3 regions of the Streptomyces sp. NPDC005898 genome follow, and region 1 is predicted to be linked to each of the others. Evidence: riboswitches for the same ligand, from Rfam matches in the RefSeq annotation. Region 1 holds a riboswitch; each other region holds the start of a gene.
The links. A riboswitch is a leader RNA that binds a small molecule or an ion and turns the genes downstream of it on or off. The one in region 1 is predicted to bind cyclic di-AMP.
Positions count from the first base shown of each region.

Region 2: linked by a shared signal. The riboswitch ahead of ABZ385_RS06185 (C40 family peptidase) and the one ahead of ABZ385_RS17855 (transglycosylase family protein) in region 1 are both predicted to bind cyclic di-AMP.
Region 3: linked by a shared signal. The riboswitch ahead of ABZ385_RS05625 (LysM peptidoglycan-binding domain-containing protein) and the one ahead of ABZ385_RS17855 (transglycosylase family protein) in region 1 are both predicted to bind cyclic di-AMP.

Region 1 is NZ_JBEXWC010000011.1:241,885-245,148, forward strand. Features, by position in the region: gene eno (phosphopyruvate hydratase) at 1-942, opposite strand, end outside; gene ABZ385_RS17855 (transglycosylase family protein) at 1,248-2,003, opposite strand; cyclic di-AMP (ydaO/yuaA leader) riboswitch at 2,008-2,196, opposite strand; gene ABZ385_RS17860 (transglycosylase family protein) at 2,392-3,264, opposite strand, start outside.
Region 2 is NZ_JBEXWC010000003.1:202,639-205,902, reverse strand. Features, by position in the region: gene ABZ385_RS06195 (LysR family transcriptional regulator) at 1-730, opposite strand, end outside; gene ABZ385_RS06190 (LysE family translocator) at 848-1,465, shown strand; gene ABZ385_RS06185 (C40 family peptidase) at 1,536-2,009, opposite strand; cyclic di-AMP (ydaO/yuaA leader) riboswitch at 2,013-2,189, opposite strand; gene ABZ385_RS06180 (hypothetical protein) at 2,532-2,846, opposite strand; gene ABZ385_RS06175 (ATP-dependent Clp protease proteolytic subunit) at 2,854-3,264, opposite strand, start outside.
Region 3 is NZ_JBEXWC010000003.1:86,084-89,347, forward strand. Features, by position in the region: gene ABZ385_RS05615 (WYL domain-containing protein) at 1-587, opposite strand, end outside; gene ABZ385_RS05620 (RidA family protein) at 723-1,118, shown strand; cyclic di-AMP (ydaO/yuaA leader) riboswitch at 1,614-1,806, shown strand; gene ABZ385_RS05625 (LysM peptidoglycan-binding domain-containing protein) at 1,812-2,564, shown strand; gene ABZ385_RS05630 (hypothetical protein) at 2,996-3,264, opposite strand, start outside.

The DNA of each region.
Region 1 (3,264 bases):
GACGAACAGGTCGTCGCCGACGAGCTGCACCTTGTCGCCGAGCTTCTCGGTGATGGCGTTCCAGCCGGCCCAGTCGTCCTCGAACAGCGGGTCCTCGATGGAGACGAGCGGGTACGAGGCGACGAGCTCCTCGTAGTACTCGGTCATCTCGGCGGCCGAGCGGGACTTGCCCTCGAACTCGTAGGAGCCGTCCTTGTAGAACTCGGAGGCGGCGACGTCGAGCGCGAGCGCGATCTGCTCGCCGGGGACGTAGCCGGCCTCCTTGATGGCCTCCAGGATGAGGTCGAGGGCGGCGCGGTTGGAGTCGAGGTTCGGGGCGAAGCCGCCCTCGTCGCCGAGGCCGGTGGCCAGGCCCTTGCTCTTCAGGACCTTCTTCAGCGTGTGGTAGACCTCGGTGCCCCAGCGCAGCGCCTCGGAGAACGACTCGGCGCCGATCGGCGCGATCATGAACTCCTGGATGTCGACGTTGGAGTCGGCGTGCGACCCGCCGTTGAGGATGTTCATCATCGGCACGGGCAGCAGGTGCGCGTTCGGGCCGCCGAGGTAGCGGAACAGCGGCAGGTCGCTGGCCTCGGAGGCGGCGTGCGCGACGGCGAGCGAGACGCCGAGGATGGCGTTGGCGCCGAGGGAGCCCTTGTTGTCGGTGGCGTCCAGGTCGAACATGGCCTGGTCGATCAGCCGCTGCTCGGTGGCGTCGTAGCCCACCAGCTCCGGGCCGATCTGCTCGATGACGGCGAGGACGGCCTTCTCCACGCCCTTGCCGTGGTAACGGTTGGGGTCACCGTCACGGAGTTCGATGGCCTCGAAAGCACCGGTGGAGGCACCGGACGGGACGGCGGCACGACCGGTGCTGCCGTCGTCGAGGCCGACCTCGACCTCGACCGTGGGGTTGCCTCGGGAGTCCAGGATTTCCCGGGCTACGACGACGTCGATGGACGGCACGAGCATCTCCTTCTGGGATGTGACGCGTTTACGAGAGCCGCTTCGGCCCTGCGTCTCCTGAGCCTAACCGGCCCGGAGCCTTCGGCCAGCCGACCGCCCGTCCCCTGGGACGGACAGTCGCACAAACAGCCGGGAAACGGGGCGTAAGCCCACGTTTTCTACTCGCTGGTAGCGAACAGGCGGGGCGGGTGTGCCGCGGACATGCCCCCGCCCCGGTGCGTACGGGGGTACGCGCACCGGGGCGGGGAGCCCGTGGGGACGGGGCGGGCGGCCGTGCGTCCGCGGCGGGCACGGCCGCGGGCGGGTCAGCTGAGGTGGAGCTGCTGGCCCGGGAAGATGAAGTCGGCGTTGTCGATGATGTCGCCGTTCAGCTTGTAGATCTTCTGCCAGCCGCCCTTGACGCCGTGCGCCGCGGCGATCTTGGACAGCGTGTCGCCGGTCTTGACCTTGTACTCGCCGTCGCCCTTCTCGACCCGCTGGCCGGTCGGGGTCTCGACGGTCTTGCGCGACTCGGTCTGCGGCGCGGGCTGCGGCTTCGGGGCCTGCTGCGCCCGCTGCTGAGGGGCGGCCTGCTGCTGCGTCTGCTGCGGCTGCGGCTTGGTCTGCTGCTGCGGGGCCTGCTGCTGGGGGGCCTGCTGCTGCGGGGCCTGCTGCTGCGGGGCCTGCTGCGCGCCGCCGCCGTTGTACGCGGCGCCCGAGAGGCCGACGCCGCAGCTCGGCCAGGCACCCTTGCCCTGGCCGGCGAGGACCTTCTCGCCGATCTCGATCTGCTGGGCCTTGGAGGCCTTGTCGGCGGTGGGCGCGTACTTCGTACCGCCGTACGCGGCCCAGGTGGAGGGCGAGAACTGCAGACCGCCCTGGTAGCCGTTGCCGGTGTTGATCGACCAGTTGCCGCCGGACTCGCACTGGGCGACGGCGTCCCACTCCTGGCCGGTGGCGGCGCTGGCCGAACCGGCGGCCATCAGCGGGGCGGCCACGGCGGCACCGGTGACACCGGCGAGCGTGACGACACGGGTGGCCTTGGACGGACGGCGGTGCTTGCCCTTGCTGGAAAACAGCATGAGTTCATCCCCTCACCGACGCCTGCGAGGTGAGCTGTCGGGTTCGGGCCAGTGAAGTTGCCCGGTCGCACCGACTTCGATGCGACTTCACCCCAAGCCGGTCCCGTTCGCGGCGCTCCCTCGCGGAAGCCCCAACGTCCGGACCCGGCACTTACCTTGGGTCCCCCGCTCCTGCCCACGGCGCTCGAAGCGACGACTGTTCCCGTCCGGCCGTTGGCAGGATTCGGCGTACCGACCGGCGGGGCCCACGAGTGGCGGGCGATGACGACCGTAGTCACGCGATCGCCACAATTTCAAAGACGATCAGGTCTTCTGAGACCCATCTCTCACTTGCGCCAATGCGGACATACAGTTGCGAAGCGCCCGGCGGACGCTTCGTCAACTACCGCTACTTTTCGCCCAAATCGAGGCTCTGACCGGGGAGAATGAGGTCCGGGTCGGCTCCGACGGTCTCCTTGTTCTCGGAGTACAGCTCGTGCCAGCCGCCCTTGACGTCCAGGTCGTCCGCGATGACCGAGAGGTTGTCCCCGGAGCGAACCTCGTACGTCCCGTCGGCGACCTTCTGGGTGCGTTCGCCGCCGCGCGAGGCGTGCCGGCCGGTGGGACCGCCGTCCCCGTTCCGCGCGTCGGCCGCGGAGGTCTCGTCCGCGTCGCCGGCGCGGTGGCGGCCGGTGGCGGAGCCCTCGGAGGCGTCGGCAGGGTCAGCCGTGTCGGAGGGATTTTTCGGGCCGCGGGAAGTGCCGTCCTCGGCGCCGGACTTGTCCGCCTCGGACGCCCCGCCCTTGCCGTCCGATGTGTCCGCGGCGTCCGCCCCGTCGTGATTCTTGTCTCGGGAGGCGCGGTCCGCTCCGGGCGTGTCGCCCGCGCGGTCGGAGGGCTTCCGCTTGTCTGACGTGCCGTCGGAGGCGTCGGCGGAACCGGCGGCCTTCCCGGCCGCGGACTCGGCCTCGCCGGCCTTCTCGCCGGTCTTCTCCCGGGCCTTGTCACGGGCCTTCTCGTCCGAACCCTTGCCGCCTGTGCCGCCGGCGCCCGACGCGTCCGAGGGCTCGGGGAGGATCGGGTCGCCCGGGTCCACGTCGGCCGCGGCGCCGCCGTCGGTGAGCCCGGCGATCGGCCCGCAGCTCGGCCAGGCCTTCGGGCCCTTGGCGTCCAGGATGTCCTCCGCCACGGCGATCTGCTGCGACTTGGAGGCCTCGTCGGCGCTCGGCGCGTAGTTCAGGCCGCCGTGCTGCTCCCACGTCTCCTGGGAGAGCTGGAGCCC
Region 2 (3,264 bases), on a different contig from region 1:
CGAGCCCCGCGCTGACCAGGGCGCAGACCAGGGCGTAGCCCGGCGTCCCGACCACCACGGCGGGCGTCGCCCCGGCCCGGGCGAGGGCCCGCTCCACGGCCCGTCGCGGCGGATGGTCGGGGGCCATGCTGATCAACGGCTGCCCGGCCAGTGCCGACGGCGGCAGGCGGGACGTGCCGCTCGTCAGGGCGTGCCCCGGCTGGGTCACCAGGACCAGCTCCTCCACGAGCACCGGCTCGGCCGACACGGCGGCGGGCAGCGGCACCGGGTCGGCGGGCTCGTACGCGTGGGTGAGGGCCAGATCGACCTCACCCGACGCGACCGCCTCGACGCCGGAGGGCGGTTCGTGCGCCGTCACCGTCAGTTCCACCGCCGGGTGGGCCCTGCGGAAGGCGGTCAGGACCGGCGGCAGCAGATGGATGCCCGCCGTCTGGAAGGTGCCCACGCGCAGCCGCCCGCCGGACAGCCCGGCGAGCCGGGCCAGTTCGTGCCGGGCCCGCTCCAACTCGTCGAGCACCCGGCGGGCGTGCCCCACCAGCAGCTCGCCGGCGCCGGTCAGCCGGGCCCCGCGGTGATGGCGCACGAGCAGCGCGCTGCCCGTCTCCCGCTCCAGCTTGGCCAGCTGCTGGGAGAGCGCGGGCACGGTGTAGCCGAGGCGCTCGGCGGCCCGGGTGATCGAACCCGCCTCGGAGACCGCGACGAGCGCGGCGAGCCGCGTGGGGTCGTACACGGGGACACCCTCTCTGCGCCGCGCGTCGAACGCGCCCACGGGGTAAACGTCTGCTTAAGGCAGACCCAGGATATTGCACATACCCGTTGAAGGCCCGCGCACGGCAGGCTGGCCGGCATGGACGCACAACTGGTCGCCTTCACGGGAGTCGCCGCGGGCATGGTCGCCGTGCCGGGCGCCGACTTCACCGTCGTCGTACGCAATGCCCTCGTCTCGCGGCGTACGGGGGTGGCCTGCGCGATGGGGGTCGCCGCGGGCCTCTTGGTGCACACGGCGCTGGCGGTCACGGGTGTGGCGGCGGTGCTCGCGGCGGCGCCCGCGCTCTTCAGGGCGCTGCAGCTCGTCGGCGCCTGCTACGTGCTGTACCTCGCCGCGCGCGCCCTGCGGTCGGCCTTGCGGGCGTGCATCGGGGTGGGCGACGAGCCGGTGGTGCGGGGCGGTGGTCTGCGCGAGGGGTTCCTCACCAACGCGCTGAACCCGAAGGCGGCCATCACCTTCCTGAGCGTGCTGCCGCAGTTCGTGCCCGACGGAAGTCCGGTGCTGCCGAGAACGCTGCTGCTCGGGGCCGTCGTCGTGGTGTTCGCCCTGCTGTGGTTCCCCGTCGTGGCGCTCCTGGTGGACCGGCTCGGCCCGTGGCTGCGCAGGCCGCGGGTCGCCCGTGCGGTCGAGGGCGTCACCGGCGCCGCTCTCGGCGCCCTGGGTCTCGTGCTCCTCCTCGAACCGCTCCTCGCGTGAGGACCGCGGCGTGCGCACCGAGCACCGGGGGAGTGCTCGGGGCGCGTGCGGACGTGCCGGCCGGGTGAGGTCAGCGCACCCGGCCGTACCAGACGCTGCCGGACCAGATCTTCTCCAGGCGCACCACGGCCCCCTTCTTCGGCGCGTGCCAGATACGGCCGTTACCGGCGTAGATCCCGACGTGGTAGACGTTGCGGCCCGAGTGGAAGAACACGAGGTCGCCCCGCGTGCGCTGGGACTTCGCGATGTGCCGGGTCTTGTTGTACTGCGCGGCGGCGGTGCGCGGCAGCTTCTTGCCCGTGCGCTTGAACGAGTACAGCGTCAGGCCCGAGCAGTCGAACCGGTGCGGCCCCACGGCCCCGTAGCTGTACGGGGCGCCCTTCTTGGACGCCGCGATCTTGAGCGCCTTCGTCCCGTGAGTGGCGGCCTCGGCCTCGGATGTGAGCCCAGGGGCCACGACGGTGCCGCCCACGACGGCGAGCGTGAGAGCCGAAGCGGCTCCCGCCCGACTGAGCAGCGGCGGAACGTGATTCAGCGCGGTCATGCGTAACCCTTCGTCAGCCGCCTGTGAAGGATGACCTGTCGGGTTCGGGCAGGCGAAGATGCCCGGCCGCGTCGTGCTCTGCGGCTTCACCCCAAGGGCGTCGTCCGGACCTTCCGGACGGGCCCGCCATGCTTGGGTCCTCCACTCCTGCCGGTGCACCGATGTCGACCGGTCATCCGGGCGGCGGCAGGACTCGGCGTCCGCCCGGATCGCCCCGCCGCTGTGGCGGGGGCTTGTCGTCGGAAGGGATCTTGACCCGAAAAGGGTTCGAAAACCGAGCCGAAACGGTGTTTTGTGAACCTACTCACGACTGACCTGTTCGAGTGGACACGGTGAAAATCACCCCCTGGCCGCCGGGTCCGAGGGCGGTTCGACCAGCAGCGGAAGGGTTCATTCCGCCCTCTTGGCGCGCGTCGGGCGCAACTCCCGACCGCACGACAAAGGACGCCCGCGTACGCCGACCGGGGTAGCCCGTCTGGTCCGTTTCGAAAGGGAGCCGGACGTTCCGAAGAGCGGAAGGGCTCATTCGCCCTGACGCGGGGCCGGCGGCAGGCCCACCCGGCCGGCCCGCCGCTCGCCGTCGAGGACGCGTAACGCCTGGGCGAGCGTGGCGGCGTGCACCTCGCTCTCCCCGCGCTGGTGCATGAGCGTCAGCGCCTCCAGCAGGGCGTTCGCCCGGCCCACCAGCGCCTGGGCGGCGCGCAGCCCGCCGTAGGTGTGTTCCGCGCGGGCGGGATTGATCTTACCGAGCAGGTCGACGACTTCGAGGTAACGGTCGACCAGGTCCGCCTCGGCCCGGGTCAGTGCGGGCAGCGGGGGGAGTTCGGGGGGAAGCATCCTCGGATCACCTCGCGTCGCGCGCGGCGAGCGAGGACTTGCGGGACGGGATGATCCGGTCCACGAGTCCGTACTCCACTGCGGCCGGGGCGTCGAGGATCTTGTCCCGCTCGATGTCCGCGGCGATCCGCTCCTTGCTCTGTCCCGTGTGCCGCGCCAGCAGGTCCTCGAGGAGCTCCCGGGTGCGCAGCATCTCGTCGGCCTGGATCACCAGATCGCTGGCCTGGCCCCGCACCGGCTCCGTCATGGCGGGCTGGCGGATCAGCAATCGCGCCCCCGGCAGCATGTACCGCTTGCCGGGCGTGCCCGCCGCCAGGAGTACGGCGGCGGCCGAGGAGGCCTGCCCGAGGCAGGTGGTCTCCACGTCGCAGGTGACGAACTGCATGGTGTCGTAGATCGCGGTCATCGCGGTCAGCGA
Region 3 (3,264 bases), on a different contig from region 1:
CCGGATCGCGTGGCGAGCAGGTAACCCCGGTCCCGCACGGTGACCAGTCCGATCGGGTCCACCGTGCGCCACCGCGGCGGCTGGTCCGTGGCCGCGTAGTGGATGCGCAGCTTGTGCCCGGCTAGCACCGCGCGCCGGATCTCGGCCATCACCGCCTCCGGCACCTTCTCGGCGTCCGACCGGCTTGGGAGCAGGTCCGTCTCCGGTTCCACGAGGAAGCGCCGGGCCGCGTCGCTCGCGGGGGCCCTATGGCTTTCGGGCAGCGCGTCGACGACTTTGCGCAGAGCGGCGGCACGCGCCGGGCCGAGGCCGAACACCCGCTCCGCGCGCCCCGGTCCGGCGGCCAGGAGGGCCACGGCCTCGTCGTGGTTCAGCCCCATGAGTTCCGTCCGGAAACCGGGCAACAACGCGAACCCGCCGTGCCTGCCGCGTTCCGCGAAGACCGGGACCCCGGCCGCGGACAGCGCCTCGATGTCGCGCAGCACGGTACGGGTGGACACCTCCAGCTCACGGGCGAGCGTGTCCGCGGTCAGCCGACCGCGCTGACGCAACATCAGCACCAGCGAGACCAGTCGATCGGCGCGCATGCGGCAGACCCTATCGAATACATGACCGAGGGTGTCGTGATTCGTTGACAGGCTCCGGAACACCGACGTCGGCACCAGCGCGGGCGCCGACGGATGTCCGTATTTCCCGTGCAGTCGAACGGAGCTGATGTGGCAGTGGAACGAACAGCGGTCAATCCCGTGACGTGGTCGGTGGAGATGGGATTCAACCAGGGGGAACTCGTCAGCGGGCACACCCGGACCCTTTACTGCTCCGGGCAGACCGCGATGGACGGTGACGGCAAGCCTCAGTACGAGGGTGACATGGCCGGACAGTTGACGCTGAGCCTCGACAATCTGGAGGCCGTGCTCGGCGAGGCCGGCATGTCCCTCGCGAACCTTGTCCGGCTCAACGTCTACACCACCGACGTCGATCTGCTGTTCCCTCATTACAGGCTGCTGGCCTCGCGGTTGGGCATTGCGGGAGTGGCACCGGCCACCACGATGCTCGGGGTGACACGGCTGGCGATCCCGGGTCAGATGGTCGAACTCGAAGGAACTGCCGTTTCATGACGTGACCTCACCACCAATTCACCGCTTCTCCTGCTCGTGTCGGCCCATCCGGCACGAGCAGTTTTCATTCCCGCGGGCAATCGGTGACCGGTGGAGAGGCTGGACTGCTTCGCCATAAAGAAGACAGACCTTTCACGGCAGTAGGCGTCATGAACCCCCTGCGCCGCACCGGGGCGGTGCCGCCCTCAAGGGGTTCAATATGTCCATCTTTGCGCAGCAATTAGCCAGTCGCCACTTTGGTCGCAGATGTACTATTCAAGACACTCTTTGCGACGTTAAACGCCGGTTCCCCCCTGCCGATTCAGTGAAATGTGTCACGCCGACAGAGGATGATCGCGTAGCCCCCCGCACAAACTCCCGTTCCCCGCAAAGCGAGTTGACTTTAACGATCAAAGAGTCGGGGAGATCAAATTCCCAGGGAAGTCTCTTTGGATTCGCCAGTGTGAATTCCGGCCTTGTTGTGGCCCGGCGCTCTCGCTTAATGTCACCGTCAATCCGGACGGAACGCCGAATCCTGCCGCTGTCCGGAAACCCTTCCACTCACTCATCCACGGCAGGAGCGGGGGACCCAGGTAAGCCGCCGATCCGGATTCCGGATCGGCTCGGGGTGAAGGCGCGCTCCCCACGCGCCAGGACAGCTCCCGTCCCAACCCGACAGCTCACCTCGCAGGCGACGGAGAGGAACGTTTCGTCATGCCCGCAAAGGGAAAGCACCGCCGCCCCAAGTCCAGCTCGCTCAACCGGGGCATCGCCGCCGCGGGAACGGGCGGAGCCGTGCTCGTCCTCCCCGTGCTCGGTGCCACCAGCGCCGGCGCGGCCGAGGCCGGCGCCCCCGCCAAGCCGGCCGCCGACTCCAGGACCTACGTCGTCGTCGCGGGCGACTCCCTCTCCAAGATCGCCCAGGAGCACTCCCTGAGCGGCGGCTGGAAGAAGCTCTACGAGGACAACCGCGGCGTACTCGGCGCCGACCCGAAGCTGATACACCCGGGTCTCAAGCTCACTCTCGGCGCGAAGGGCGCGGCCGAGCCCGCGAAGAAGCCGGCCGCCTCCCCGGCGTCCGCCCAGCGGGCGGACCGCTCGGCGCGTGAGGCCGTGCCCGCCGTCGCTCCCGCGCAGAAGACCTACCCCGACAACCTCGACGGCTGGATCAGGGAGTCGCTGGACATCATGGCCCGGCACGGCATCCCCGGTTCCTACGAGGGCATCCACCGCAACGTCATGCGTGAGTCCTCCGGCAACCCGCTGGCCATCAACAACTGGGACGTCAACGCGGTCGCCGGCACGCCTTCCAAGGGACTCCTGCAGGTCATCGGCCCCACGTTCACCGCGTACCACGTGCCCGGCACGTCGCTGGACAGCTTCGACCCCGTCGCCAACATCACCGCCGCCTGCAACTACGCGGCCGCCCGATACGGCTCGATCGACAACGTGAACGGCCCGTACTAGCCCTCATCCCCCACGCAGACCGCCCGCCCGGCGGATCACCCGCCGGGCGGCTCGTTCCACTGGGGCCCGGACCGGTCCGGCCGTTTGCGCCCGGCCCGCCGAGTGCGAACCGGATCACCCGGCCACTCCAAGGAACGGCTCGAACTGGGGCGAATCACCCCTCAACCCCTCACATCCGCCCAGACCAATGTCCCTGGGAAGTCGGTGTCCATATCGACGGCCCGCCACTCCTCACCGTCACCCATGACGGCGATCCACGGGGGCGGGGACGCTGTAGAGCGCGTACATGGACGGGATGACGTCGGTGAGTCCCGACCCGTTGTGCCGTAACAGCGATTACTCGACGTCCTCGGGCAGCCGCACGCCGGGCGCGCGGTAGAGGCCGTCCAGCTCGGAGCGGGTGCACGGCTGACAGGCCGTCACCACTGGCGCTACCGGCACAGGCCGTGCGCGGTTCCCATGATCTGGGCAGTCTGCTTCGGAGTGGTGTCGATTTCCCTCATCGTCTTCTTCGCCTGGTCACCGAGTGCCTTCCCCCGCGCGGCGCAGAAGGCGTTGCCGTGTGCGAGAAGCGTCGCGTCATCGATGTCCGCCAGGTCCGGGTAGTGGTCCCGGATCGTCTTGAGGTAGAGCTTGGACATCACGCCCGTCAGCTTGCGCGGCTCGGCGGCGCTGGGCGCGGGCGTGGACGCGCCGGCCG